Regions from separate parts of the Paenibacillus sp. CR_12 genome, predicted to be linked through region 2. Evidence: riboswitches for the same ligand, from Rfam matches in the RefSeq annotation. Region 2 holds a riboswitch; each other region holds the start of a gene.
The links. Region 2 has a riboswitch for cyclic di-AMP ahead of RB297_RS03505 (universal stress protein). Riboswitches for the same ligand answer to the same signal wherever they lie in the genome.

Region 1 (10,131 bases), on a different contig from region 2:
AAGCAGACACTCACTTGGACTCACCCAGGCAAAAAAAGCGTAAACGAGCTGTACTTTCATCTGTATCCCAATGCCTTTGCTTCCGATGAAACGACCTTTATGAAGGAATCGGGCGGCAGGCTTCGTTCCGACCCCATGCCGGACGACGGGTACGGCTCCATGACCATTACCAATGTGAAAACGACGGAAGGACTGGCCCTTACCCATCGCCTTCAATTCGTCCAACCCGATGACGGGAACATCAAGGATCACAGCCTTGTCAAACTAAGATTGCCCAAACCCATCAAGGGCGGGGAGAGCATCACCATTCACATGGAATTTGAAGTCGAGCTTCCCAAAATATTCGCGCGCATGGGTACCACCGAGAATTTTATTATGGCTGGCCAATGGTTTCCTAAAGTATCGGTCTATGAACCGGCCGGACTTCGCGGAAGAGCCGAGGAAGGATGGAATCTTCATCAATACCACGGCAACTCCGAGTTCTACTCCAACTTCGGCATTTACAGCGTTCGCATCCGGGTGCCCGAGAATTACATTGTCGCCGCGACCGGATTCCCGACCAAGCCTGCCCAAAAGTCGAACGGGGAAAAAATTTATCAATTCTATGCCGATGATGTGCATGATTTTGCCTGGTCGGCCTCGCCCAACTTTGTCACGGCCGAGGAGGCCTTCTCGGCACCGGGCGTGCCGGGCGTCCGCATCAAGCTGTATCTCGATCCGGCCCATAAAGACCTGAAGGACCGTTACTTTGATGCCGCCAAGTCGGCACTGGCTTCGTTTGGTAAATGGTACGGAACCTATCCTTATTCCACGTTGTCCATCGTCGTCCCGCCGGAGTCGGGCAACGGTGCAGGCGGCATGGAATACCCGACGCTGGTCACGGCCTTCGGGGCCAAGAACGATTCGCCGGGTTATGAGCTCGAACGGACCGTCATTCACGAGATCGCCCACCAATATTTTTACGGAATGATCGCAAGCAACGAATTTGAGGAAGCGTGGCTGGACGAGGCCTTTGCAACCTATGCAGAAGAAAGAGTGATGGAGAAAGAATACGGCATTACCTCCAACACCGCTGCTCAAGGAGCATCGATTACCTCCCCTGCCCCGCTGAAGATGGAGTCCTGGAAATACAGCTCACACGAGAACTACGCGCTGAATGTTTACACGAGAGGCAAGCTGGTGCTGCAAGGCATTGAACGGCAGGTCGGTCCACAGATGATGGGGAAAATCATGCATACCTATGCCCAGAAATACCGTTTCAAGCACCCAACCACGTCTGATTTTCAGAAAGTCGTCGAGCAAGTAAGCAAAACCTCCTGGCAATCGTATTTTGACCAATATGTATATGGAAGCCAAATGGCCGACGTCGCCATCGATGTGATCAAAACCAAAAATAAAGGCACGTCAGACCATCCGCGGTATGAATCCACGGTCAAGATTACGAGCAAGGACGGAGATATAACCGATGTGCCTATCGTGTTCGCCTTTGAAGACGGCAAAACGGTGGAGCGAACCTGGAGCGGCAAGGACGGAAAAGTTACGTACACCCTGGAGTACAGCACCCCGCTCGCCTGGGCCATGGTTGATCCGAAATACTCCATCGTTCTGGAGAATAGACACATCAATAACTATATGAAGGCAGGAATGGATCCGAAGGTGGTCACACGCTGGAATCTCAGTATTACCAAGCTTGTGGAGACGTTGTTCGGCAGCCTGTCATGGTGAGGGGGGAGCACATGAAAAGTTATGCAGGCCAAGGGTGGATCAGTGTTAAAGACCAATTATACGTCTCCATTCTGCTGTTCTTGTACCGCATGCTGTGGGGATATTGCCTGTACCGGCTTGTAAAATCGGCAGTCGTCCCCCTGCTGATGCGGTATCCGGATTCTGCCCCTAACGAGCTTAGCCGCCTGTTATTCTTCTACGAGGGCGAGATGAGTCTATCGTTAAGCGGCACGGTCCATACCTATGGTTGGCTTCTGGCCGCTCTGCTCCTGATCCGGATGGTATGTACCCCGCTCATTCGGGCAGGCATCTTCTATAACCTCCACCAGGAGGCCAAGGGCGAGCGCGGATTATTCTTCTTCACCGGCATGCAGAAGCTATGGAAGCCCGTTACGGTATTTTATCTGATCGAACTTGTTCTTACCTTTGTGCCCGGATACTGGATTCTGCCCAAAATCCTTCCGATTCTGCTGAACGGGATCCATGAGCCGGTTCTGCTGCTTCATGCGCTGCCTCATGCAGCCGGATGGTTTCTGTACGCCTATCTGATTCGCCTGTTATTGCTCTATATGCAATTCGGCCGTACGGACAATTCCGGCATGATCAGCTCCGTTCTTGCGCTCTTCCGCCGACTGGGCACGGCTGTGCTGTTATCCCTTACCGTTGGCGGATCGGCCTGCGTCATTCTTTTGCTCCTAAGCTCGGCATCGCTCTTCTGGGCGGGATTGATTGGCTTGATTATTCAGCAAGCCTCTTATTTTCTGAATGGACTCTTCCAAATTTGGGTAATTTCCGCCCAATACCATTTGTGGCGGGATTCTTCCTCGCAGCATGCCTAATCGTTACATTTCGTTACCATCATATGATAAACAAGCTCGTAAATATGCTGTAATCGGAAGCGACACATTTCTCTCTCGGACTTGATTTTACAAAGAATAGAAGCTCATTTTTCCTCAATATTACATTTTCCGATGGCCAAATTACAAAAAAACCTGATCCCGCATGATGGGGACAGGTTTTTTTGTATAAAAATGAGCTTTCCTCATTTGCCAAATTGTTAATACTCTGCTAAAATAACGAATATGTTAGTAACAACTTTGTCATCTTTACTGTAACTTTTTGCTGGAACTATGTAATTTCGTTAAGCATGTTGGAACGTCAGACGTCAATGAATGGGTTCATCAACATTTTAAGGAGCCGAATTCCCATGATTGGGAAGCGGGGGATCCGTTTTGGGTGAATTGATCTCGCAAGAGAGGGATCATAGGGGACCTTCAACCGAACCCTTAAGCTAACCTCGCAGGCAATGGAAGGAGCTTTTTGTTTTGAAAAAGAAGTTAACGGCCATTTCTCTAGGCCTGGCCCTCGCACTCACATTAGGGACCGGAAGCGCTTTCGCCGATTCCAAATTAAATACTGCAATCAAACCAGCCATTGGTGTCTCTTATAAAACAGGTGGAACCACAACGAATGGTTTTGACTGCTCCGGATTCACCAGCTATATCTACAAGAAACTTGGTCTAAGCCTGCCGCGCACGTCTGGAGCTCAATACAAAGTCGGTACGGCCGTAGCCAAGAGCAAGCTGAAAGCTGGCGATCTCGTGTTCTTCAACACATCCGGCAGAGGTGTATCTCATGTGGGTATTTATGTTGGGGGCGGCAAATTCGCTCATTCCTCATCCTCGCGCGGTGTCATCATTAGTCCGCTGAGCCAGAGCTATTACGCCAATCGATACGTAGGTGCTAAGCGAGTCATGAGTCAGTCTACGTACAAGTCTGTAGCTGTGAACTACAATTAATTATTGGAACTTCATTGATTTATCCTTTACAAGAAGCCCTGGGCGTATGAGATTGTGCCGATCTCATCCAGCGGCTTTTTCTTTTGTCTGCTCTGTGTATACCTTTATAACGTTTGGGACAACGAAAAAGTTCCCACTTTTCGAGAAAAAAAGAAAATTATTATGCAAATTCTCTTCGCTTCCTCAAGTCATTGCATCTTCTACCCTTTATATACCCTCCTCTCCCTTCATTAAACACCCTAATGGAAAAATATTGATTTTATTTTCTGAGGACTACTACGAGCAGCGATACGTAGATGCCGAACGCATCATGAGCAATGATCAGTATGAAAAGTCGACCGGAGAATCCTCCTAAGCTTCGATGTCTTATCCTCGTCCTGCCCATACATATCCGTTTGCCCGTCAAAGGAGACCTACTTCTCTTGGACGGGCTTTTTGAATGCGGCTAGAATGTTTGAGAAATGGGGTATAATTTAATTTGTAATTATGACAGGGGGACTTTGCCAATGGATGCAGCACCGATTTCATTTCATACGGTGGTCATGCGTGAAGAGCACGCGAAAGAAATATGCGCCTGGACCTATCCTCCTCCCTATAACATTTACGGTTTTCTTCCCTGGGAGCAGATGAAGGGGCTTGAGATCGAGTTTGGGGATCCGGACATCCGCCGGGAACAGTACATTTCGATTTTGGATGAACGGAAGACGCTATGGGGATTTGCCCAGCTGTTTCCGATGCATGAGGTTACGCGGATCGGGCTGGGCATGCGGCCTGATTGGTGCGGGCGGGGAATGGGTAAACGGTTTATGCAGACGATTGTCCGGGAAGCGAGGCGGAGGCGGCCTGCCGATGAGATCGACCTGGAGGTAATGACCTGGAATGAGCGCGCGATCCGTGCATACGAAAAGGCGGGCTTTCATATCACCGATACGTACGAGCGCCTTACACCGACGGGAAACGCCCTTTTCCACTGCATGGTGTATGAGCCTCCGGCAAATGAGGAATAGTAATCTTTGTCTATATGAAAAAGCACAATTTTGTGTACTTTTTATGAAGGCGCGCGGTATAGTTGCTTTTTTTGTCACAACTGGCTATGCTGTCTATGGATGTTGGTTTATAATGGAGACAAGTGCAAAAGTGCAGTATACATAGAAGGGACGATATGACGATGCAAAAATGGATCATGAGCGGATTGTTCTTCGTCGCATGTGCGTTGGCTATTGCGCTGATGTTTACGCTCCCAGGCAAGGAACAGGTAGCTCAGGAAGAGAAGCCGACTATGCCGGAAGTGACTCTGGATGCTGCCGCAGCCGAAGCCACACTGAAAGCAAGCTGCATCAGCTGTCATGGTGACCAACTTCAAGGCGGCGCTGGACCGGCTTTGAATCAAGTAGGCGGACACATGGATGCGGACGCGATCTTCAACGTTGTAACCAAAGGCCGTAAGGGTATGCCTTCCTTTAAGGATCAACTTAAGCCTGACGAAATCGCAAACATCGCGCTGTACCTTGCTGAGAAAAAATAAATCAGCTTATACGCAAAACACGCTTGAACCTGGAGAACCTCCTGGCGCAAGCGTGTTTTTACATATTGGGGAGCTATGACCGGATGGATCCGTCTCCCGTCTATTGTCCTGATTTGCCGTCCTTGGAACGGCTTTTCTCGTAGGCCTCGTTAAACTGCTGCGCTTCCTTAATATCCACAGCCGTAATGCCGCCGTCGTCCCAGGAAGTGAGACGCAGCGTAACGACTTTATAATCTATGGTGATATAGGGGTGATGTCCGAAAGCTTCCGAAATAGCTGCCACTTCATCAACAAAAGCGATTCCCTTCATGAAGGAGGAGAAGGTATACTTCCTGACGATCCATCTCCCTTGTTCAAATTCCCAACCCTCAAGCTTTTCCAGATGAGCCTCTACTTCTTGCTGCGTATAAAGCATCTTTTATCTTCCTCCCCGAAAAAAACCTATCGTAAAGCCGACTGACACATGTATGGGCTTCTGTCATCTATTCTATTCTGCCCTGTTTCCGTTGATAACTGGAGTGATTACACAAGAGCCACAAAGGCCAACTCTTCTTCACCGATCAAAATATGTATTCGATGGTTATTCTGGTCATGCATGACCACGCCGCTGCCGACGCTAATCACCGGCTCCGTGCCCAGCGCATAGAACAAATCCTCCGCCAGCGCCTCATGAACCTCATTCCGCTCGGCTTCGCCCAGATTGCCCCAATCCTCCGCTTCCATTTCAAAGAAAACGTAGCTGTCGGAAATTCGCCCGACGGCTTCGGTCAATTCCGCGAGGATTTCGCCGTAATCCCTTCCGTGCTTCACACCCATCTCAATCACTCCTTTCCTTACCGTACTAAGCTTCGTTTCCCTTCCTTCCATTATACCGGAAATTACAACTAAAAAAAAAAGCCCGACCTGACGATAAATAGGATAACGCCCCACAAAAGGGGCCCGGTTCTCCATGAGAGCCGTTCTGACGAATGGATTCGTTATTTTATTTCTCACGGATGAGGTGTGGTATGGAAATTTCAACAATTATAGGCTTAATCATCGGTATCGTCGCGGTACTGGTGGGCATGATTCTTAAAGGTGCCTCCCTTCTCGCTTTGTATAACCCGGCAGCCTATCTAATCATTCTTGGCGGTACGGCAGCAACTTTATTCATCGGGTTTCCGTTATCCGAGCTGAAAAAGATTCCGAAGCTGGTCAAAATGACCTTCGTGAAACAGAATCTGATGGACAAGACGGACATGATCAAGCTGTTCATGGAATGGGCTTCGATTACGCGCCGTGAAGGTCTGCTAGCTCTGGAAACCAAAGTCGATGAGATCGATGACAGCTTCCTGCGTAACGGAATGCGCATGATTATCGACGGCAACGATCAGGAATTCGTACGCGATGTATTGATGGAAGATATCAACGCCACGGAAGAGCGCCATCGTTCCGGCTCGCTGATCTTCTCCCAGGCCGGCATGTATGCACCTTCCCTCGGAGTACTCGGAGCCGTTATCGGTTTGATCGCTGCACTATCCCATATGGAAGACATGGGCGAGCTTGCCCATGCCATCGGGGCTGCGTTTATTGCTACCCTGCTCGGTATCTTCACCGGTTATGTCATCTGTCACCCGATTGCGAACAAACTCAAGCGCCTATCCAAGCGCGAGGTTGAAATTCGACTGATGATGGTAGAAGGCCTGCTGTCCATTCAATCCGGTGTATCCACCATTGCAATCAATCAGAAGCTCTCCGTGTTCCTGACACCATCCGAACGCGCTGAGCTCAGCGAGAGGGAGGCTGGTGCTAGTGAGCAAAAAGACTAGACACGAGCCGCACGAGGAGCATGCCGACGAATCCTGGCTTCTTCCGTACGCAGACCTGCTGACATTGCTTCTGGCCCTGTTCCTGGTTTTGTATGCCATGAGCGCGACGGATGCACGCAAATTTCAAGAAATGAGCGAAGCCTTCAGCGTTGCTCTCACCGGCGGAACCGGCGTGCTGGATTACAGCAAGACCGAGCCCAGCGACACCCCGCCTAATATTAACGATCATAAAGCGACAACCCCTTCCGTTCCAGCAACAACGCCCGACCAACGTCGTGCCGAGTTGATGCGTCAGGAACAAGAGGATCTGGAGAAGCTGAAGAAACAGCTCGATAATTATATTAAAAATAACGGTTTAACCTCAGAGCTCAGCACCAAGTTAAACCACTCCCAGCTGGTCATTACGATCCGGGATAATGCCCTGTTCCCGTCCGGCGAAGCCGTGGTGAAGCCGGAGGCCCGTAAACTGGCCAAGGCCATATCGCAAATGCTTCACAAATTCCCGGATTATGAGATCATTGTTTCCGGTCATACGGATAATGTGCCGATTTCCAACAGCAAATATCCGTCCAACTGGGATTTAAGCTCGGATCGGGCATTGCAGTTCATGAAGATTCTGCTCACCAACTCGGAACTGGACCCTAAACGGTTCATGCCGATCGGTTATGGAGAATACCATCCGATCGCCGATAACAACACCGCTGTTGGACGAGCGAAGAACCGTAGGGTTGAGGTATCCATCATACGTAAATACCAGGATAGCGCAACGTTTACCAGCGTTAATGAATAACCGGTATAATGAACGGTCTAACCGACTATAACACACCCTAAACAACCGATGCATCTGGCCTCCAGATCTCATCGGTTGTTTTCTTTTTACACAAGGGTTTCACAAACCCGGTACACTATAATTGCTACTCGAGCTTATAGTTCAGCAGCCGGCCAAGCTCTTCCTTCTCTTTGTCATTAAGATCGCGCCATGAGCCGATACGTTGGCTGCCAAGTCGAATATTCATAATCCGGATTCGCTGCAGCTTTCGAACCTCATAACCAAAAGCGCTGCACATTCTGCGGATTTGCCGATTTTTCCCCTCCGTCAGAATGATTCGAAATACGCGTTCGGACATTCGCGTGACCTCACAGGGGAGCGTCATTTCCCCCAAAATTTTGACGCCGCCGGCCATTCCGCGAAGGAAGGATTCCGTAACCGGACGGTCCACCGTCACAATATATTCTTTCTCATGTTTTCCTTCGGAGCGAAGGATCTTATTGACGATATCTCCGTCATTCGTTAACAGGATCAGTCCTTCGGAGTCCTTATCCAATCGTCCAATGGGAAAAACCCGTTCGTTATGGCCTACGAAGTCTACAATATTGCCCTTAATATGCGACTCGGTGGTGCTCGTAATCCCGACCGGCTTATTAAGAGCAATATATACATGCTTCTTCTTGTCCTGAAGCGGCTTTCCCTGGATCCGCACATCGTCGCCTTCCTCGGCCTGGCTGCCCAAGACCGCAACCACCCCGTTAATGGTGACCTTCCCGCTCTCCACCAGCTTGTCCGCTTCACGACGCGAGCAATATCCCGTTTCGCTTATAAATTTATTGATTCTCAAAGATGCCATCCCCTTATCTGTAACTACTTCATGTTCAGCCTTCGATTGTTTTCTGCGGTACCGCAGGCAGGACAATACTTACCCTCGTGCCTACGCCAACTTCACTCTCGATTTCCATCGTCCCCCGGTGGCCCTGAATAATGCGCTGGCTTACCATCAACCCGAGTCCTGTGCCCGTTTCCTTATTCGTAATAAACGGTTCGCCAAGATGCGGCATCATGTCTTCCGGAATGCCTTGACCTTCATCCCGAATATCGATCTGTATCTGTTCGGCCTGCGGGCGTGTAAGCCTAATCCATATATTGCCGCCTTCCGGCATGGCTTCAATGGCATTCTTGAGCAGATTTATGAACACCTGTTTGAGCTGGTTCTCTTCGCAATGCACAAAGGTCGGTTCTTCAATAAAATCCAATTTGAACTCGATGCCGTACAAATGCGCCTGGCTGTCAAGGAAGGAGATGACATCCCCCATAATGACGCCCACGTCCCTCTCCTGGAAATTAATCGCCTGAGGCTTGGCTAATATCAGAAATTCACTGACGATCAGATTGATTCGATCCAGCTCGGACAGCATCAGGTCGATATGATCGGGATTCGCTTTGTGAGTCTGTTGTTGAAGCTGCAAAAATCCTCGGAGGGTCGTAAGCGGATTCCGGATTTCATGCGCAACCCCGGCAGCCAGCTGCCCCACGGTATTGAGCTTCTCCGAACGCCGCAGGAGCTCCTCGATCCGATTGCGTTCCGTCACATCGCGGGATACGCTAATCATGGAGGTAACCTCGCCGTTCTCGTCCCGCACAAGCGAGGTGCTGATGCTCACTTCAATCGTGCTTCCATCCTTGCGCAGACGGACCGTCTCCACCGGCGGAAGCCGCTCACCAGCCCGCAAACGACGGATGCGTTCCTTCTCCTCTTCCTCTTTGGCCGGAGGCACAAGCGCAAGCTTCCGCCCGACCACTTCGTGCGCCTTCCAGCCGTATAATTGCTCAAACGCTTTATTCACGCTGATCACGCGTTCATAAGTGTCTGTTGTATGAATGGCATCGGCCGTCTGATTGATAACGGACTCTAAATATTCTTTAACGGACTGGTTCTCATCCACCATCTGCTTCAACTGGCTCGTGTAGGTACCCAGATTGCGGGTCATGGCATTGATGCGGCCTGCAAGCTGCCCCAGCTCGTCCCGGCTGCTAACCTCAAGTCTACGATCGAAGTGACCATCCGATACATCGTTTACGGTGCCCAGGATGGCCTGAATCGGCTTCGTAAAATAACCCGCTACAATGTAACTGCCAAAAATCACGATTTCGAGCAAAACCAGTGAAATAGCCACCAGACTGATCATCTGCTCCCTCATCACGGAAGAGATGGCTTCATAATCCATGACGACGCTGATCACGCTGGTCGGTTTATTTTCGGACAGGATGGGAATGAAGCTTTTTAACACCTTCTTATTATTGATGGTGCTGACAAACACCACATTGTCGCTGGTAGATACGGCCCTCTGCACAGCTTCCGTATCTTGATCCAGGCTCCCATAATTGTAGGTGCCGAACGTGATCGGTCGATTGCGGAGCTTGTGGTGAACATCGTCCGTTCCATCCTCTCTCATATATTCATTGCCAAACGTTTCGGGGTTGATGCCCGTCACTTCCAAT
Region 2 (10,131 bases):
GCCTTCTCTATGCTCCTGTTCTTCGGAAGTTTCTTTATCGCCGAGCATTTCCACGTATCCGGCGTAATTGCCGTTGTCGTGGGCGGCTTGATTTTTGGCAGTTACGGAGCGCGCATCGGGATGTCGGATACAACCAAAATGAACATTAATTCGTTCTGGGACGTCATCACGTTAATCGCGAATTCGTTGATTTTCTTAATGATCGGCCTAGAAATCAAGCATATTAACTTCGCGGAGAAATGGGCGTTAATCGGGACAGCCATTCTCATCGTTCTAATCGGAAGAACATTGGCCGTTTACGTAAGCCTGTACTTCCTGAAATCCTTCCCTTCTTCATGGAAGGTGGTTTTGAATTGGGGAGGGTTAAAGGGCAGCTTGTCGATCGCACTCGCCTTGAGCTTGCCCACAACCTTTGACGGCCGTGACGATATACTCGTACTCACCTTCAGCGTCGTTCTTTTCTCGCTTCTCGTTCAAGGGTTAACCATCAAACTTATGGTTAAGAAGTTTGGATTAGCCAGCCCAGGGAAGGAAACGGACGGGGCGGATAGGTAAGAAACCTCAGTGAAAGCATAACAGAACATAGAACGCGTAAGGTTCAGTTCCGGAGTACTAATTAGACTACTCCAGCTGAACCTTATTTTTCGTATTGACGGTATCGATCCCCTACGTTTATGTACGTTCTTCTTAGCCAATAAGCACTTTCTCTTCAGGCAACCGATATTTTTGTTTGACGACTCTTTGTGACAGCGCAAAGGCCAGAGTTAAGGGGCCGAGTCTGCCGATATACATGGTCAAAATGATGACTCCTTTTCCAAACGGAGACAGCTCGGGCGTCAATCCCATTGATAGACCCACTGTGCCGAATGCAGAGGTCACTTCGAACAGAACCTCCATAAAATCCTTTTGCAAGCTATGTTCGCTTATGGTCAGCAAGAAAGTAGCGCCAATCACAACGCTCACCGAAATCACCATGACTGCTATAGATCGGAGGATAATGGATTGGGGGATGCGTCGGTTCAATAACTGCACGTCCTCCTTCCCCTTAATGATACTAATCAAGGTGAATAAAAGCACGGCAAATGTATTGGTTTTGATCCCGCCTCCCGTAGATCCGGAGGAGGCACCGATAAACATAAGGAAAATCATGAAAAATTGAGAAGTTGTCATCATCGCAGATATATCAATGGTATTAAACCCGGCCGTACGAGTTACCACGCCTTGAAAATACCCCGCCCATATCCGCTCTCCCCAGGTCAAAGGGCCGAATGTACGGGAATTGAACAACTCAATAATGAAAATAACGATAAACCCGGCTAAACATAGAAATGCTGAAGTCGACAAAACGATTCTGGAATGAAGGGACAGCTTGTTCCATCTTCTATGCTTCCATACGTCCAACACTACAGTAAATCCAAGGCCGCCAATGATAAAAAGCAAGGTGATAACGAGGTTGACTAGCGGGTCACCCACATACCGGCTCAAACTGTCCGACCAGAGGCCGAAGCCGGCGTTATTAAACGAAGAGACGGAGTGGAACATCCCGTAATAAATAGCTTGGCCTAAGCCCAGTTCCGCTTCCCACCGAACGATTAACAAGGCTGCACCTATGAACTCGATAATAAGCGCAATCAGAAAAATACCTAGAGAAAGCCTCACTACGCCTTGCGTTGATAATGCATTAGTAGATTCTTGGAGGAGCAGTCGATTTTTCAGTCCAATTTTCTTACCGAGTACAACGGCGATCAAAACTCCGAACGTCATGAAACCAAGACCGCCGACCTGAATCAGGCACATGATAATAATTTGACCAAAAATGGAGAAGTCCGCTCCTGTATCCACTACGGCCAATCCGGTTACGCACACTGCAGATGTCGAGGTGAACAAAGCGTTTATCCAACCTATACTTTCACCTGATGACGAAGATAAAGGCAACGCCAACAAGATTGCGCCGATTACAATCGGTACGGCGAAACCAAGAAGGATCAGGCGTGATGATGATAGCTTGAACTGTTTTAATGACTTTAACTGCTCGGATTTACCATTAGCCATCCTATATGCCCCTTTCAATAATGACAGACCATGAAACCCCGTAGACTTCACTGCGTAGTATATACCATAGCAAAGCATTAGTTCTACTGAATTTCAATGATATGATATGGTTTACTCCGTCGCTAACTGTTTACTTTTAGCATGTTTTAGCATAATATGAATTACGATCAATTTTATACGCATTCGCTTAGTCCTCTATGAGGAACGGGGGAACCAACAAAGCTGCTAAAGCTTTAGGGGTGAATTCTTTCTGATGAAGAAAGAACGGGGACTCTCAATCCCGAATCCGACAGCTAACCTCGTTTGCGTCTTGGGAGAGAACACTCTTCTACTTTGACTTGTCCATGATCCGTACAGCCAAGGCCTGGAAGCAGACATATCTCTGCTTCCAGGCCTTTTTTAGTTTAAGCTGCTGTGGTGTGTAACGTCTTCTGAAAAATTAAGAAGGGATTGATTACTAATGCTGAATAACGAAAGAATACTAGTATGTGTATATTACGGTCCAAACGGAGAACGCCTTATTCGCCGAGGTGGTGAATTAGCCCGTCTGCTTCAGTGTCCCCTGTTTGTGTTAAGCGTTATACCAAAACGTGAAAATGAGCTCGATCAAGCACAAGAAAGGTATATGGCCGAGTGGCAAACGAAATGTGATGAATATGGGGCAACCTTTATCGTCAAAACGAATGAAGATCGAAAAGCTTCGGAAATTATAGCGGAAACCGCCAAGAATCTTCATATAACTCAACTAATTATCGGACAATCCGGACAAACACGATGGCAAGAAATAACACGCGGCTCGATTGTCAACGAGCTCTTAAACCAGATCGGCGAAACGGATCTGCACATTGTAGCGGTTCAAAGGATGGACGAGCAAATGGATGACACCCATGAGCGCGGAATTCGAGTCATGGTTTTCAAGGATGGTCCTCATTTTCTCATCGATAATAAGAAATCCGGGAGTGATTCCAGTAACTCTATAGCCGAGGGACTATTTTTCAAAGAATTGAATACCGATTTTGACACAGGTTTGTTGAAGTTAAAAAAAGATCACGAAGTCCACTATTTGAAAATTAGTCACGGAAAAGTAGTAGATTCGTCTTTTTTCCAAAACAGAGAAATTCATGAAAAATCCAGCAATCACTGAAGAAAGGGAGTGGAACTTGTGAGTAAATCCATTATGAAATTGAACGATCGAAATACACAACATTCCGCTCCTGCTAAAATGGAGTTGTTCATCAACAAACTTAAAAAAAATATGAGCCCCCCTCAGCTCATTATGCTTGTTTTTTTCACACTGATATTAATCGGAGCTGCATTGCTTGCGCTACCACTTTCTTCCTCCACAGGCAGATCCGTTGGTCTGCTGGATGCTTTTTTTACAGCCACCTCGGCAATATGCGTAAACGGACTTGTTGTCTTGGACACCGGGAGTGTTTTTTCGACGTTTGGTCAAGTCGTTATTATGATTTTGATCCAAATTGGCGGACTCGGCTTTATGACTTTTGGCGTCATGGTTGCCATTGTGTTGGGCAAAAGAATCGGATTAAAACAACGTCTCATTATTCAGCAAACCACTCATTCGACTTCGGCACAAGGTTTGGTTAAATTGTCGATGTACATGGTGCTTATAGCCTTCGCGTTTGAAGCATTGGCTTCGATTGTTCTTACGCTTCGCTGGCAACAGGATTTCGGTTGGGGTCAGGCAGCCTATTACGCCATTTTCCATTCCGTTTCCGCATTCAATAATGCCGGATTTGCCCTGTGGTCTGACAGCCTGACGCCCTTCGTTGGCGATCCGATCGTCAACATTACGATTGTGGTGCTGTTTATCATTGGGGGTCTCGGTTATATCGTCATTGTGGATGTATTCCAAAAACGTTCATGGAAGAAGTTTTCGCTTCACTCTAAGGTTGTTCTTGTCGGGACAGGAACGCTATCTCTGCTCGGTTTTCTATTTATATACTTTATGGAGAGCTGGAATCCGTCGACTTTTGGCCAATTGAACGATAGCGAACAGGTCCTGGCTGCATTTTTCCAAGGAATAACGCCCCGAAGCTCGGGATTCAACACGATTGACATCAGCAGCATGCTGGCAGCTTCTCAATTTTTCATTATCATTCTGATGTTCATCGGTGCTGCTTCCGGAGGCACAGGCGGAGGCATTAAAATCAATACGCTTATTGTACTTATATTAGCCACAATCCAAACCTTTCGCGGTGGCGGTCAAATCCATGCCTTCAAACGCAAGATTGCAGGAGAAACCGTTATGCGTGCGTTAGCCGTTGTCATGGGTTCTTTGGTGGTTGTGCTGGGAGTCTCCTTGCTGCTGACCATATCTGAAGGAATGCTCGAAGAGCATTTCTTGGAAGTGCTGTTTGAAGCGACATCGGCATTTAGCACTACGGGATTGTCGATGGGATTGACAAGCGAATTGTCCTCCGTGGGGAAAATCATTGTGACGATAACGATGTTTGCCGGACGACTGGGTCCATTAACGCTGGCTTTCGCATTGGCTCAGAAAAAGCGTGCCTCCAAAATCGGCTATGCTGAAGATCATGTCTTGATTGGGTAAGACGAACTTAATGGCACGAAAGCTATTCATGGATCCTTTAAATACAAATAAGCCGCGTTATTCGCGGCTTTTTAAGTGCGTCTCACTGAGAGGGATAAGACTAACAACCATCCATATCCTATTGTTCGGGGGTTGCGGCAGGTAACCATCCTTCCAGCAGCGCTCCTCCCTCCGGATGGTTGCTGACGGTTATTTCACCTCCGTGCCGCCTTATGATTCTTTGTGAAATGGTCAACCCTAAACCGCTGCCTCCAGTTGATCGGCTTCGAGACGCTTCCCCACGGTACAAGGGTTCAAAAACGCGCTCCAGGTCTGCCGAGGAGAAGCCCGGTCCGTTATCGCGTATCGTAAACCTGATCCGGTTGTCGTCCTTGCTGCATCGCACAGCAATTTCACCACCCAAGGGTGTATGTCTGACGGCATTGTCCAGGAGATTATTCATGGCGCGCTCCAATAAATGCGTATCGCCTCTTAGTAGACAATCGCCCATGAATTGTGCGGTAAAGGTAATATGCTTGTCAGCCGCAAGCGGCCGCAGGCTGTCCATCGAATTCTGGATAACATCTCTCAAATCAACGAGGCTGCGGCTAAGTTCCGCCTCCAAATATTCCATCCTCGTAAATGTGAAAAGATCCTCCACAAGACGATCCAACTGCACCGATTTTTCCTTGCATACCGCTACGTATTTGGCGACCATTTGCGGGGATTGAGCGATTCCTTGTTCCAAGCCATCCAAATAACCCCGCAACGCAAACAACGGCGTCCGCAAATCATGCGCAACGGCAGCAATCACGAATCGGCGTTCCTGTTCCAATTCGGCTTGTTTTTGATAGGATTTCTCAAGCCCCTTCACCATCACTTCGAATCCATCGCGTACTTCGGCGATTTCGGTGATCCTGGATGAGGGCAACCGCGCCTTCCAATCGCCTGTCGCGATTTGCCTGGCTGCATTTCCCATCTTCTCAAGCGGTTTGAGCACGAACCGTCTCATTCCCATTCCGACAATCAAGATAGCAAGCAGCAGTCCTGCAAAAGCCGACATGACCTGTTTTTCATTGGTTCTTGGCAAATACAGAGTTACCCTACCCAGCAATTGACCATCCTTGATGACGGAGAATCGTTCCGTTGACAACGACGTACCGCTGCGTTCCGGATTAGACCGATACAGCTCCCGCGCTTCCGCGGATTGAATAAGAACATCCATTTTCGCTTCATGGAGTGCCGTTTTCAATTGATTTTGCCAAGCCGGTTCCGTCCATTGGCCGGAGCCTGCTTCAATGAAGTGTATCATTTCAGATAAATTACTTTGCAGCGTCTCATTTTGCAGACGCCCTTTTTCGAAGCTGAGCGTCTTGGTCTCCATAAAATGGGCAGTGACAAAAAAGATCCACGGTAACAGAAGGATAAAGAAAAAGCAAAGCATGGTAAAGGTTCGAATGCGCAGCTTCTTCATGTCAACGACCCTCAAAGCGATAGCCTACTCCCCACACGTTAACGAGGAATTGCGGCTGGTTCGGATCAGCTTCGATTTTCTCGCGCAGCCGGCTGAGATGGACGCGGATCGTATGCCTGTCGCCCACCCCGTCCCAAAATTTCGCAAGCAGCTGGTCATAGGTGAAAACATGTCTAGGATGCTCTGCGAATACTCGCAGCAGTTCGAACTCCTTCGGCGTGAGCACGACGTTATTGCCATCCACGACTACTTCTCTTGTGGACAAATTTAACCGGAGGCGGCCGTAATCCAACACCCGCTCTTCCATTGGCCGCCGGATCGCGGAGCGTCGCAGTACGGCTTTCACGCGGGCAACGATCTCCGCCGGAGAAGCCGTTTTGACGATATAATCGTCGCCGCCGAGCGTCAGCCCCCGGATTTTGTCCACGTCGTCGCTGCGGGCACTCAAAAAGAGAATCGGAACAGGGCTTTCCGCCCGAATCCTGCGGCACAGCTCAAATCCATTTTGTCCCGGCATCATGATGTCCAGAACCATGCACTGAATGGGATGCTGTTGGAATATGGCCCACGCCTCCTCCGCATCACAAGCAGTCTTCACGTGAAAGCTGTCATTCTCAAGAAAGTCCCTTAATAGTTCGACGATGCTTTGGTCATCGTCTACAACGAGTATCGTATTGTCTCCGCTCATGCAAATCCCACCTTTGCCATCTAGTTTATCATTTTTTTTGCAGGAACCGACGAGAGGCCATGAATTGTGATGGTTTGTTTATACTTTTGTGACCTTTTTACGACTTCGTTTGAGATATTCGTTTGTTAAACTTCTATTTGCGAACACGGACGGGGCTTCATTCGGGAGGTCGTCCGGGCAATGCAGTCGAATCTACGCGATTCGTCATCGCACCTAAGACGGGAGGATTTATATGCTAACTGTACAAATCGTGTTATTTGATGGTTTCGACCTACTGGATGCCATTGCGCCTTACGAGGTTTTTTGCGCGGCAGCGTCGTTTGCAGAACATGAGTTAAGCGTGGAATTGGTCACGGCCGAAGGGTCAAGGGCTGTGGCTAGCGGCGTTAACGGATTAAAAATTGAAGCGAACAGCCGATTGAATCCGGAATGCGCGGGCATCATTCTCGTACCGGGAGCGTCGGGCGAGGTCGACGGTGATGGCCCCGATTCGATCCCAGCTATTTTGGGCCGGGCAATGAATACCGAATTAACCGGTATGATCGGGCAGGCGCTCGACCGGCAGGACATCGTAGTCGCTACCGTTTGCGGCGGCTCTCTGCTGCTGGCCATGGGCGGGCTATTGGAAGGGAGAACTGCGGTAACGCATCACCTTGGCATGGGCTTGCTTGGTGCAACCGGGGCAGTCCCGATCAAGGCACGGGTCGTGGACGACGGCAGCCTCGTTACCGGGGGCGGTGTCACATCCGGGCTTGATGTGGCACTGTACTTGGTGGAACGGGAACTCGGACCGCGCATCGCGCACGCGGTAGAGCAGTTATTCGAGTACGAACGAAGAGGAACAGTTTGGAAGGGGATCGGTCTGGCACCAAGCACGCAGAAGTCTTTGCCGGACGACAGCGAACCGAACGCAGCAGCGAACCATGGGGCGTTAACTAACTCATCCTCGGGTCACCAACTCACGCAGGCATCTATATTCGAAGGGGATTGGGATACAATGATCGCTACGCCTGTCGGGAAAATGGAAGTCAGGCTCTCCATATCGGCAAGGAACGACATCATCGAAGGTACGGCAACGCAAGGAGATGAAACCATCCGATTCAGGAGCCCTGTGCTTCAGAACGGCAAGCTGGCCTGGTCGCTTCCCATCACGAAGCCCATGCGCCTGAACCTGAAATTCGAAGTTACCGCGGACGGAGATGTTATGACCGGAACCGCCAAGGCCGGCATGCTGCCGGCATCCAAATTAACCGGAACACGGGTTTCTTAAGATTCGGAGGTTGTGGAACTGCATGAAGAAACGGAAATCATTATACCGGCTCCTGGCCTGTGTCAGCCTTGTGTTTATTCTATACGCCCTGGTCAAAAACTATTGGATCGATCCCGGTGCCGCTGGTTTTTTAAGCCGTAAAACCGGGCTGAAGCGGGAGCTGAATCTTCCGGTCTGGTTGAATGTCATGTACGTTCATGTTGGATTTGCATGTCTGGCCATGGCGTCGGGCTTGATCAACTTTTCCAATCGAATGTTTGAAAAAAGCCGCAGGTTCCATCGTTTCAACGGCTACGTTTATCTCGTGTCCGTACTGCTGGTTGTCCTGACCTCCGGATATATGGCGCCTTACGCCACCGGCGGAAAAATCAGCAGCATGGGATTCAACGCGCTCAATCTGATCTGGCTGTTTGTCACCATTACGGCGCTCATCCAGATCAAGAGGAAACGAATCGATCGGCACCGGAACTGGATGATCCGGAGTTACGCCTTCTGCTTCACGAACCTGTTGATTCATCTTATCACCTCTCTTGTTCATCAGGGTTTCGGCATGGTTTACGCCACAAGCTACACCATTGGCCTTTACGGCTCTATTGCACTGCTGATTGTTATTCCTGAAATCATCATCAGATCGAAACGAAAGGAATGGGTAATCGAATGAAAAAAATGATTAGTTTACTTATGTCGTTAACACTGATACTTAGTTTGTTTGCTCCGGCTGCAAGCGCGAAAGCGAATAAGAATCAAGATGAGTTCAAAAACAGAAATCTGCATGTTCAAATCGTATTGTTTGATGGGTTTGATCTGCTGGATGCACTGGCCCCATATGAAGTATTCGCTGCAGCTGGAATGTACTCTGGAGGAAAAGTTACCGTGGAATTGGTATCCGCAGAAGGCAAGCGCTCGGTCCCGAGCGGTTTGAATGGCCCTTCCCTCAAAGCCGAAGCCGTCTTAGACCCTAATCGCTCCGGAATTATCTTGGTTCCTGGAGCTTCGGGTAAACCAGCAGGCAATTCGGAAGATGCCATTCCGAATGTGTTAAAAGGAGCCCTGCAAACCCGTCTCCCTGCGATGTTAAAAATGTCCATGGATAATAAGGATGTTACGGTTGCCACCGTTTGTGGAGGTTCATTGCTGCTTGCTATGGGCGGCATGTTGAAGGATCGACACGCCGTTACCAATCAGATCGGAATGACTGCACTGAAAGCTCTCGGTGCAAATCCGATTGATGCAAGAGTCGTTGAAGATGGTCCTCGCCTGGTGACTGGTGGCGGTGTGACATCTGGACTTGATGTTTCCCTATATTTGGTTGAGCGTGAATTGGGACCTCAAATCGCAAATGCTGTTGAACAGTTATTCGAGTACGAACGAAGAGGTACAGTTTGGCAAGCTGAGGGCATTGCACCGATCAACTTTTAAACTGGTAGTTTACAAAGCAAAAATCAACCGTAACTCGTTCTTTAGCTCTAACTATCTGGTGATATATAAAAGTTCATTCCGCACAAAAAAAACTCCACACCATACACAGGGTAAACGTTTGCCTATCCCTGTGCGGGTGCGGAGACCAATGAATCCAAAACAGAAACTAACCAAGCACGAAGCTTAATGGAGCTTTGACGTATTCTGTTTTTGCGTAATTTTCAGTTTCTCCGGGGTAACGTCCTCGCCATTCGGGTCCACAACTTTCAACGTAGACATGGTCGAGAGAACCTGCCCTCGGATGGCTTGCAAATATTCCTGACGAAGCTGCTGCTGTTCAGTGTATTCTTCTTGGCTCAGACCTTCGGTCTTCTGCTTGCGGCTCAGTTCATTAATTCTATGCAATGAAGGTATGGTCATGGTTATCTTTCATCCTTCCGTATAACAAGTTGTAACAGACAGTTTACTGTAAATAACCTGTGGTTGCAACTAATCCAAGGAAACCATGCCAATGCGAATGGATTTTCCAGTCAAATCAAAAAAGCCGCCATTTGGCGGCTCCTTAAGCTTTAGGCAAACCTATCGAAAATTGATGGGGAAAGCCCGGTAACCCCTTGAACATGAGGACCCCCTCACTGACTAAGAACCAGATTCTGTGCACGATATAAGAATAACTT
Region 3 (10,131 bases), on a different contig from region 2:
GAAGCTGCCCTGCGCCAGCGCGTCCACCATCCGCTCAGCCGAGGGATGGGACTGAATTTGCTCGCTGCGCAAGCGGCCATACACCTCCGCCGTCGACACATTGATCGGCGGCTTCGCCACGATCACCCAGCATTGCGGCGGATTCTGGATCGGCGTGAGGACTTCGCCGCGCCCCGTAGCCAATGCCGTGCCGCCAGTCACGCAGAACGGCACATCGGAGCCGAGCTCGGCACCGAGCGCGAGCAGCTCCTGCTGGGGGATGCCGAGCCCCCAGAGGCGGTTCAAGCCGCGCAGCGTTGCCGCCGCATCGCTGCTGCCTCCTGCGAGTCCCGCGGCAACGGGAATTTTTTTGTCCAGGTGGATATGTACACCCTTCTTCACGTCGTAGCGCTCTTTGATTAGTCTTGCTGCCTGAAAGGCCAAATTCTTCTCGTCCAGCGGTATGTATCCTGCCTGCGAGGTGATGATGATGGTGTCCCGCTTCTGTTCGGACATTTCGAGCCGATCGGCGAGGTCGATCATCGTCATGACCATCTCTACCTCATGAAAGCCGTCAGGACGTTTATGGAGTACATCCAGCATCAAATTGATTTTGGCCGGTGCTTTTTCGTATATTTTCAAGAACGTTCACCTATCCTTAGCTTTTCCCATATGCTTGAACTTAACATATTCGAGGAAAAACATCTAATGCCTCTATATTATCAAACTCAGGCTTTGAAGTCATGGGACCGTTTGATGACGTTTACGATGCACCGGCTTTAAGAAAAACGCCTATCGACGCGCATAACGTAAGCTGTTCCTGCGAGTCAGGAAGCTAAAGATGAAACAAACAGGGCCTTCCGCTTAATCGGAAGACCCTGCTGCGATGCGGCCATACTCTTACAGGTCGGATTTGCGGGCTGCCCGCTCGGCGAGCTCAATCGCCCGTTTTACCATGTTGCCGGCATCCTTGGCCTTAATGCCTCCCCAGCCCTCTTTTTCCACGGTGTCGTAGAATCCCAATTCTTTAGCCAATTCGGTCTTCAATTGATCGGACATGATGCTTCGTCTTCTTCTGCTCATCAATCCCGCCTCCTTGGAAAATGTATTGAGTATGGCATGAACAGCATCCTGCGCGACGCAGCGGCCTTCCATGGGCCTTACGCATGCTTAAGTCTCCGTCACCGCGTATAGAACGGCTGGGATAAGCTTCGCGCAGCTTTAGTATGCGTTCAACCCGTCCTTGTCATCCCTCCGGAAGGATGGCAACAAAAAACAGCCTCCCTGTAAGCGGAGACTGCTCTCATGACGTATCGTTATGACTTGATATAGGTGATTCGCATCTCGTTGTCGTCACCGGTGACCATGATCTCCACGGTTTCGGTCAAAATATCCGCATAACTGTAAGACACACGTTTAAAAGTTTGCTGGTCTTGGTCCAGCTTCACAATGAAAACAGAAGGGTACGTTTCTTCCAAAACACCAGTACGCTCGACGGTCTTCCGACGGCCACCGTTTGCCCGAAGCGTAATTTTTTGCCCTAAATGGGCATCGAGACTGCGTTTGATTTCCAACAGCGCATTTTTAGCCATTGTCGACGACCACCTCTTTCCTTGTCCATTATACCGAAGATTACATCATTTGTCAATTCAAAAACATTAATTATATCAGCATCAAAAATATATTGTCAATGTATTTTTTTTGACCCTGCCATTCTCGCGCTCATTTGCTTTAATATGTGCTAAATTGACAAGCTTTATGTATTTTTTTTGACAACTTTCTTAACGAAAAATAAAAAAACCCCAGCGAGTGGGGTTCTTCTTGGTTCATTTTCCAGCGGTTATTGGACCTCTGATCGAACGGATTAGGCGCCTAACTGACTGAAGGCGTAACCTTCAAGGTGGACAAATCCTGCAGCTTGGGCAGACCGATCCGGTAGCTGCCTCTCGTCTCAATTCCGCCTACGCCCTGGCTGCCGCTGATCGTATGATGGACCACGTCATGGATGTTCACGGTATCCCGGACCGACGTATAGGCCGCTTTAGCGGCGACGTAAACGGGATCCAGCGCATGGATGAGGATTCGCCCCGGCGAGCTGGCAAAATTGGCTCCAGCCTGCAGCAGCGCCTCAAAATGCGATTGGCACGCTCCGGCCACGATGACCAGGGAATCCAGGTTCCGCTCATATTGACGCGCCACCTGAATCGCCGTGACGAAGTTGTGGGAATTCTTATAGCTGTCCAGGCTATATAAATCGTATGGCTGACGTCTCTTCAGAACCCCATCATGTCCCGTGATCACAACGATATCAGGTCTTACCCGCGGAAGAAGACGATATAATGAATCGGCCATCCCCGACTCATTGATATAATGGCCTTCCGCTGGGACCCGAAGCTGGTTGTACAAGGTCATGCTCTTCTTCAGATATTGGGGATCTCCATCCAAATGCAGCACCTTGCCCGGCACGTCAAAGTATCCTTTATCCGCAAGCTGGCCGCCGTCAGTATGCCGCAGGCTGGCCAGTTGACGCTCGCTCTGCTCCTGTCTTTGCTTCTGCAGGCGGTCCAGCGATTCATTGGCTTTGATCTGCGCCTGCTTTGTTCGTTCGCTTAAGGTGGGATGCGGGACCGTAACCAGATCATCAACGGGAGCATCGGCCAGTAACCGGAATTCCGTCCCTTTGATGACGATATTGTTATTTTGCCGCATGCCTTCTACCCGGAACGTTACATCGCCGCCGTAGGATTTACGAACGACCAAGTCTCCCAAGTTCATCACAACATCACCCCTACCCTATGGTATGGGCTACTGTGACTATTGGTTCTTGTTCAGCGCCAATTTATCGCGCGGAGGCCATCCGTAAGCTCCAGAGACTCCCTGAACGGCTGCGTCAACGGATATTGGCGCCGAACAGCACGTTGCTAAGCCGCGCATACTCCTCAATGCTAAGCGTCTCCCCGCGCCGTGAAGGGTCGATCCCTGCTTCCTGCAGCAGCTGCTCCAGCCGTTCACGTCCCTCACCCGGGAAGAACCGGCTCTTCAAATTGTTGGCAATCGTCTTCCGTCGCTGTGCAAATGAAGCCTGGACCACCTCGAAGAAGAATCGTTCATCTTCCACGCGGACGGGCGGCTGTTCCCGGACCGCCAGGCGAATCACGGCCGACTCGACGTTCGGCTGCGGAATGAACACCGTGTGCGGCACGATGCAGACCAGCTTAGGCTCGCTGTAGTATTGAACGGCAATGCTGAGACTTCCGTAATCCTTGCTTCCCGGTGCAGCGGCCATCCGTTCGGCCACTTCCTTCTGAATCATCACCACGATGTTCTCCAGCGGCAGCTTCTCCTCCAGCAGCTTCATGAGAATCGGCGTCGTCACGTAATACGGCAGATTGGCAACCACGCTTACCTTCGATACGTCCGCGAAATCCTGACGGAACAGCTCATGAAGATCCACCTTCAGCACATCCCCATGATGAACCCTCACGTTCCCGTAGGGCTCCAGGACTTCCCTTAGGATGGGAATCAGGCGCTGATCGATTTCGACCGCGGTGACGGTTCCTGCCGTCTGTGCCAGCTTCTCCGTCAGTGCACCGATGCCAGGTCCGATCTCGAGCGCGCCTTTATCTTCATCCAGTCCTGCAGCTTCCACGATTTTATACAAAATATTCTGATCGATGAGAAAGTTCTGGCCCAGACTCTTCTTGAAGGAGAATCCATGGCGCGAGATGATCTCCTTCGTCCGTCTTGGTGTTGATATATCCTCGATCCGACTCATTAGCTAAACGCCCCCTTCTTCCAGCTGTGCAAGTGCTGCCAGAAATTCTTCCCGCGATATTTGAAACATGGCCAATCGTTTATGGAACTGCTTGCTGTTGCAGTATCCGATGCCCAGCAGATTACCCATCGCCATCCGTCTTGCCGCAGCCTCCGGGTGAGCCGATAATCCTGCCTCCAGCATATCCTCCAAACTGATCAGGCTCTCTCCACCCTCAAAAGACGTGTGAACCCGCTCCAGCGCCCGCCGGATCGCCTCTGGCGAGGCATTCTCCACGCCGATATCCCCTTTCCGGGTAGCATCCGCTTCCGGAATGAAGGCGTGCTTGCAGCCGGGTACGCCCTGATCCACGATTTTGCGGATTCGTTCACCCGCATGGTCAGGATCCGTCAATATGATAACGCCTCTGCGCTCCTGGGCAAGCGCTATGCGCTTCAGGATTTGTTTGTTGATCGCTGAACCGCCGGTTTCGATCGTGTCGGCTTCTACGGCCCGTTTAATGGCAACGGTATCGTCCCTGCCTTCCACGACAATCACTTCTTTAATCATGCGTTCGTTCTCTTCCTTCCCAAGCAGAGCAGGCCTGTACAATGTTAAGGCTCAACCCGTTTAGCCTTGATTACTCCGGTCTTAACAAAACAAAAGAAGAGGAAATATTCCCTCTTCTTGATCATCATATATTATAAGCTAAATAGTATAGCATTAGAATGGCAAAGTAAATTGGAATTCATGCGTCTAGTTCAATTCAGGTTTAACCGGACCGATCACGTAAACGGTGCGGCCGCTCTTCCGGCCGAAATTCATGGCCGATTTCAACGAATCGTAATAGACATCGATTTTGTTGCCTTTGATGGCGCCGCCCGTATCTTCAGCACGGCGGAAGCCGATGCCTTCGATGTAAACCCACCATCCGATCGGGATGATATTAGGATCAACGGCGATGGTGCGACCTTCCGTAACGCGTGTGCCGGATGCGGTACGCGTACCGATTCCTTGCTGTTCGGCGGAATACGCGGTCATCGACACGTTGTTCAATACCTTCTTGTATTTAAAATCAACGCCTGCGCGGGAAACCACGTTGTTCTCAACAGCCTTGGCGGTCGTTACTTTTTTCGTGCCGGACAATTTAGCCGGTGTAGCTTTTACATCGGTGGCTGCCGCCTGGACGATAACAGGCTTCTCCACTTTTTTCGTGCCTACGGCAATGATTTTATCCTTCGTTCTGCGTTCGATTTGTTGGGAGACCTTCGTCTTGGAAACCAGCTTGCCATTGTGGTAGACCTTCTCGTAATGGTTCACCATAAGACCAGACTCGCCCCGCTGAATGACGCGGTTATCGCCCTTTTCAAGCGATGGATCGGCCGTCTTGATCACGCGGAATTCGCGGTCTTCCGTTTCCTTAACTTTTTGCTTCGTGACGCGAACGACATGGATATTCATATTGCTGGTCAGCTTCGTGTCTTGCGACGGTTGTACTATATCTTCACCCTGGATCGTAACGCCAGCCTCTTTGAGTACATGATCAACTGTATCCTGGGATGTAAATATGGTTTTGGTTTTGCTGCCTACCGTAACGTTGACTGGAATAGCTCTGTCAATAATAATTCGGTCTCCGTCCCGGATTGCGCCGTTCAGGGGCATCGAAATTTGATCTTGGGGACTCAACGTGATCGCTTGCTCATCCAGCAATTCCTGCAGCAACGATCCACGTGTTTCCACCGTAGTGACCCGGCCGTCGACGACAAGCTGAACTTCCTTGCCTGCCTGGTCATGTACAACCAACGATATGAGAAGTGATACCGTAACGGCACCCATGGCGCCGAGCAACATCAGTTGACGCAAATTGTCATGCTTCCATCTCAATGCGTAAGACATGCTGGATGATTGTGATTCATGGGTTTCTTCAGGTTGAAAAATGCCCACTATTCCATCCTCCTTCATAGTCCCGCCGTCTAGGTAAACGCATGAATGCATTTGACGTGACTATAGCAATTTTTCTCACAGGGCGCCCTGCTATCTATCTACACCCTGCGTCAATTCCCGTCTTCCGTCCATCTGCCATCACCTCCTGTTTACCAAGAGTATGATGGACCCGTCTCCATTATTCAAAAATAAAAGAAGCCATTGAAAGAGTACTAGAGGCTCTAACGTGGCTTCCTGATGAATGAAATCATGGAAATGGTATGCACGAGATTTCCCCTCTTATTTCGCTTACGGAGTTAGCTGTCGGGTTCGGACGTAAGAGAGACGCCCTATATCCGGATGCCCGCTCATGGCGAGATCCTTCAAATTCACCCCAAAGACCCGAAAAAGAAATCAAATACAGCTTCGTGCATCCAGACCAGTATGCACCGCAGTATCGGTTCCCCCGTTCTCCAGAATTTCGGAGATTAAGCGAGACGGTTCATGAAATATTCGGCTGCGATCTGCACATCGCAGCTTCTTATCACTGAAAAGATGATATCCTGTTTGTATGCAGGTTGTAAAGCGACATTCAACCACATTTTCTCAAGTAAAAGGTTAAAATATTGTAATATCAACGCCTTTTCTGATTAAAAAACTTTAATTAATCGAAAATGCTCCCTTTTTCATGGCTTTTGCTCTTGTTTTCGTTAAATACCAAATCGTTCCAGCGCATTTTTGGTGGTAATTTGGGCCAATTCCTCATAGGACAACCCTCTAATTTCGGCCGCCGCCTCCGCCACCAATTTTACATATGCGGTCTCATTTCGTTTCCCGCGGAAGGGATGAGGTGTCAGGTAAGGCGCGTCCGTTTCGATCAATAATCGATCAAGCGGAACCTTTGCCAAAACCTCTTTGGGCTGCTTCGCATTCTTGAACGTAATCGGCCCCCCAAACGAGATATGGAATCCCATATCCAGGCACATTTTGGCCGTTTCCCAGCTTCCGGAGAAGGAATGCATGACACCGCCGACCTCGGAGGCTTTTTCCTCACGCAAAATGTTAACGATATCTTCATGCGCATCCCGGTTATGAATGACAATGGGCATGTTCAATTCCCGGGCAAGCCCGATCTGGCGCCGAAGCACGCGGTGCTGCACTTCCTTGGGGGACGTATCCCAATGATAGTCCAAGCCGATCTCCCCGATTGCCACCACTTTATCGTGACTGCATAAAGAGGCGATCCAATCCAGGTCCTGATCCTCCATGGTGATCGCATCTACAGGATGCCAGCCTACCGCTGCATATATAAAATCATAAGTCTCAGCCAGCTTCATCGTGGTCGGGATCGTCTCCCGGTTAAATCCGATATTGATCATCCGCGTAACGCCGGCTTCAAGCGCCCGCTGAATTGCAGCTTCCCGGTCTTCGTCGAATTGGGGAGCGTCCATATGAGTGTGCGTGTCGAACAGCATACTATCCACACTCTCCTTCCTGTCGTTTCTATGTCGTCTATTTTCCATTAGTTGGTTGAATGCAAGGGGATTAACGGTTGTCCTGTTTTGCCTGATTTAATGCTGTTGTTTGAAAACGTCGGCTATCGTCTCCGGCATTTGACCCAGGAGCGGGCCCACCTTCTCCTCCGGATAATAAAGATGGTACCGCCCTTTATGAATGCCGCTGATCGAGCGTACGATATCGGATACCTCCGAGATTTCCCTCAGCTCGTCATGCCGGTCCAGAAGGAGAATCTGTTTCTCGTTAAGCGGCATATCGGAATGAACCTTATCATAAGGAAGATCCGTTGGAAAATCAATCTCCAGGTCATATTCCGGATGCAGCCCCACCGCGCGGAACGCTTGGCGGATCCCGTCGATGGTTTCCAGATCGATGTTGTCGATTTCTACGTATTTGTAGAGCTTTCGGTGCATGAAACGGCCGCATAATTCGCTAAGAAGCGGGTCTTCCTCCTCCGTCCATTGCAGAAAGGCCGTTTGAATCAAGGCTTCATCAAGACGCAGGTATTGTTTCACGCCGATATTCCCCGAAAACAACGCAGGCAGCGGTTCGATCATGAAACGGAAAGCATATCCACGGTCATGCAGCTCCTTGGCCCGGCGAAAGATTTGGCGCAGGATGATTTCGGAGCTTCGGGTGACGGGATGAAAATACACCTGCCAGTACATCTGATACCGCGACATGAGATAATCCTCCACCGCGTGCATGCCCGATTCCTTCACGACGACCCGATCGCGGTACGGCCGCAGCATCCGCAAGATTCGGTCGATATCAATCGTTCCATAATTGACTCCCGTATAGTAGGCATCCCTTAGCAAATAATCCATCCGGTCTGCATCCAGCGGACTAGTGACCAGATTCATGACAATTGGCTTATCGTAGGTTTTGTTAATAACGGAGGCGACCTTCTCGGGAAAATCGGAACCGAGCTCCTGAAGTACCTGATTGACGCAAGTATCTCCGAGCAGGATCCGGCATGTCCAATCCTCGTGGTTCATATGAAAAGCTTCTTCTATGGAATGCGAAAAAGGTCCATGCCCCACATCATGCAGCAGCGCCGCGCAGAGCGCAACTTGCCGTTCCTCGGCAGGCCAATCGGAATACCCTCTCCGTTCGAATTGAGAGATGATTCTTCTCGTAATTTCATAGACTCCAAGAGAATGGGAGAATCGGCTGTGCTCAGCTCCATGAAAGGTCAGGAAAGAAGTGCCCAACTGCCTGACCCGGCGAAGCCGCTGGAATTCCGGGGTATCGATTAACCGCCAAATGATGTCGTCCTGTACATGAATATAGTTGTGGACGGGGTCCTTAAACACTTTTTCTTCCGAAATGGGTGAATGCATTTCATCTCAACTCCTTCTCGTTAACTCTTTAGTTTTAGCCGATAAACACTTCTTTTGACATCTAATGTCGAACTGTGTCGAATAACGTAAAATCGCGCTTTCCAAATCGACAAATCCAAAATCGTCGTGAAAATTGGTTCGATTATGGTAATTCCGTTGCTATATAAGGCTTTTGTTCACTATACTTTCGTAAACAGGTTCCGATTTCTCAAAAATATAGGTTGACTGTTTTGGGAATCGTTGGTACTATAAATAACATAAAAACTAGAACTATGTCGAATTATGACTTTTTTAAATTATGGCGAGAGGGGCATTTATAAGTTATGATGAAATCAACAGGAATTGTAAGGAAAGTCGATGAGCTTGGACGGGTCGTCATTCCGATTGAGTTGCGCCGCACGCTCGGAATTGGTGAGAAAGATGCATTGGAGATTTATGTAGACGGCGAACGCATCATGCTTAAGAAATATGAGCCTGCGTGCATCTTCTGTGGTAACGCTGAGAACGTCACTTACTTCAAAGGTAAAATTGTTTGCCATGAATGTATCTCGGAAATCCCTACACCTGTGACAAATTAAGATTTTTAGTATATAATAGCATTATTACATTTTGTTAATTCTAACCTTTTTCATATCTCCTTGGTGCCTTCCTCGGCTATGAACCCGGCCGCAGGAGGGTCTTTTTTTGGGATTAAAGAATTATACGTTTTCAGTGAAGCGTATCCTTTCTTTAATCCCATTTATATGTTTTGGGGTCCCCGTAAAGTATTTGGAATAAGCATCGAAGCTTGGGTCCACTTTGTGGGGCTTTTTGTTTATCCCCCTTGGGCCAGGCAAGCCATATTCACGACTCCGTCAGGAGTGCGTTATAGATGTCCCTTTTCGATACGCCGCGATCACCCGCGGTTTTTTTCATGGCATCCTTGCGGCTTAGTCCTTCCTGCTCATAGTGCCCCACATGCTCCTCCAGCGAAAGCTCCTGCCACCAGGCATTTTTCTCTTTCTGCTCCTCTTCTGCACTGCCGGCTTCCACCACCAAACAATATTCGCCCAGCGGCGGATGCTCCGTGAGCCAGTCCAGGCATTCGGAAATGCTGCCTCGCACAAATTCCTCGTAGCGCTTGGTGAGCTCCCGTGCCAAGGTCACCTTCCGATTTCCCAGTACCTCCTGCAGAATCTCCAGCGTCTTCTTCACGCGATGCGGAGATTCATAAAATAATAACGTTCCCTGCGCCGATTGCAAAGCTTGCAGCTGTTGGACGATATCTTTGCGCTCCCTCGGCAAAAAACCGATAAACGTAAACCGTTCGGTCGGCAAACCCGACACGATTAAGGCGGATAACGCCGCATTGGCTCCCGGGATCGGAATGACCGAAATTCCTGCCTCAATCGCAAGCGAAACCAGATCACTGCCAGGGTCTGAAATCGCCGGCAGACCGGCATCGCTGACGAGTGCCACATTTTTTCCTTCTATTATATAACGTATGATTTCAGGACCGCTTGCCGCCTTGTTATGCTCGTGATAACTAAACAGCGGTTTAGCCGGAATTTCGAAATGGGTCAGCAGCTTGCGTGACTGCCTTGTATCCTCTGCCGCTATAATATCGCATTCCTG

Region 1: linked by a shared signal. The riboswitch ahead of RB297_RS30860 (C40 family peptidase) and the one ahead of RB297_RS03505 (universal stress protein) in region 2 are both predicted to bind cyclic di-AMP.
Region 3: linked by a shared signal. The riboswitch ahead of RB297_RS30525 (resuscitation-promoting factor) and the one ahead of RB297_RS03505 (universal stress protein) in region 2 are both predicted to bind cyclic di-AMP.

What each region holds. Positions count from the first base shown of each region.
Region 1 covers NZ_JAVFHO010000016.1:10,451-20,581, reverse strand. The annotation lists gene RB297_RS30870 (M1 family metallopeptidase) at 1-1,725, shown strand, start outside; gene RB297_RS30865 (hypothetical protein) at 1,737-2,564, shown strand; cyclic di-AMP (ydaO/yuaA leader) riboswitch at 2,911-3,046, shown strand; gene RB297_RS30860 (C40 family peptidase) at 3,051-3,524, shown strand; gene RB297_RS30855 (GNAT family N-acetyltransferase) at 4,031-4,531, shown strand; gene RB297_RS30850 (c-type cytochrome) at 4,693-5,049, shown strand; gene RB297_RS30845 (4a-hydroxytetrahydrobiopterin dehydratase) at 5,150-5,464, opposite strand; gene RB297_RS30840 (hypothetical protein) at 5,572-5,865, opposite strand; gene motA (flagellar motor stator protein MotA) at 6,057-6,857, shown strand; gene motB (flagellar motor protein MotB) at 6,841-7,647, shown strand; gene rluF (23S rRNA pseudouridine(2604) synthase RluF) at 7,772-8,473, opposite strand; gene RB297_RS30820 (ATP-binding protein) at 8,508-10,131, opposite strand, start outside.
Region 2 covers NZ_JAVFHO010000001.1:788,855-798,985, reverse strand. The annotation lists partial or broken gene RB297_RS03515 (cation:proton antiporter) at 1-555, shown strand, start outside; gene RB297_RS03510 (TrkH family potassium uptake protein) at 688-2,052, opposite strand; cyclic di-AMP (ydaO/yuaA leader) riboswitch at 2,227-2,376, shown strand; gene RB297_RS03505 (universal stress protein) at 2,513-3,196, shown strand; gene RB297_RS03500 (TrkH family potassium uptake protein) at 3,275-4,624, shown strand; gene RB297_RS03495 (sensor histidine kinase) at 4,743-6,077, opposite strand; gene RB297_RS03490 (response regulator transcription factor) at 6,079-6,765, opposite strand; gene RB297_RS03485 (DJ-1/PfpI family protein) at 6,998-8,035, shown strand; gene RB297_RS03480 (DUF2306 domain-containing protein) at 8,058-8,696, shown strand; gene RB297_RS03475 (DJ-1/PfpI family protein) at 8,693-9,454, shown strand; gene RB297_RS03470 (DUF896 domain-containing protein) at 9,638-9,874, opposite strand; gene RB297_RS03465 (DUF1835 domain-containing protein) at 10,017-10,131, opposite strand, start outside.
Region 3 covers NZ_JAVFHO010000015.1:8,943-19,073, reverse strand. The annotation lists gene ispE (4-(cytidine 5'-diphospho)-2-C-methyl-D-erythritol kinase) at 1-621, opposite strand, end outside; gene RB297_RS30550 (small, acid-soluble spore protein, alpha/beta type) at 880-1,062, opposite strand; gene veg (biofilm formation stimulator Veg) at 1,296-1,571, opposite strand; gene yabG (sporulation peptidase YabG) at 1,852-2,754, opposite strand; gene rsmA (16S rRNA (adenine(1518)-N(6)/adenine(1519)-N(6))-dimethyltransferase RsmA) at 2,870-3,754, opposite strand; gene rnmV (ribonuclease M5) at 3,758-4,303, opposite strand; gene RB297_RS30525 (resuscitation-promoting factor) at 4,490-5,677, opposite strand; cyclic di-AMP (ydaO/yuaA leader) riboswitch at 5,947-6,161, opposite strand; gene RB297_RS30520 (TatD family hydrolase) at 6,367-7,131, opposite strand; gene RB297_RS30515 (HD domain-containing protein) at 7,228-8,517, opposite strand; gene RB297_RS30510 (AbrB/MazE/SpoVT family DNA-binding domain-containing protein) at 8,841-9,095, shown strand; gene rsmI (16S rRNA (cytidine(1402)-2'-O)-methyltransferase) at 9,361-10,131, opposite strand, start outside.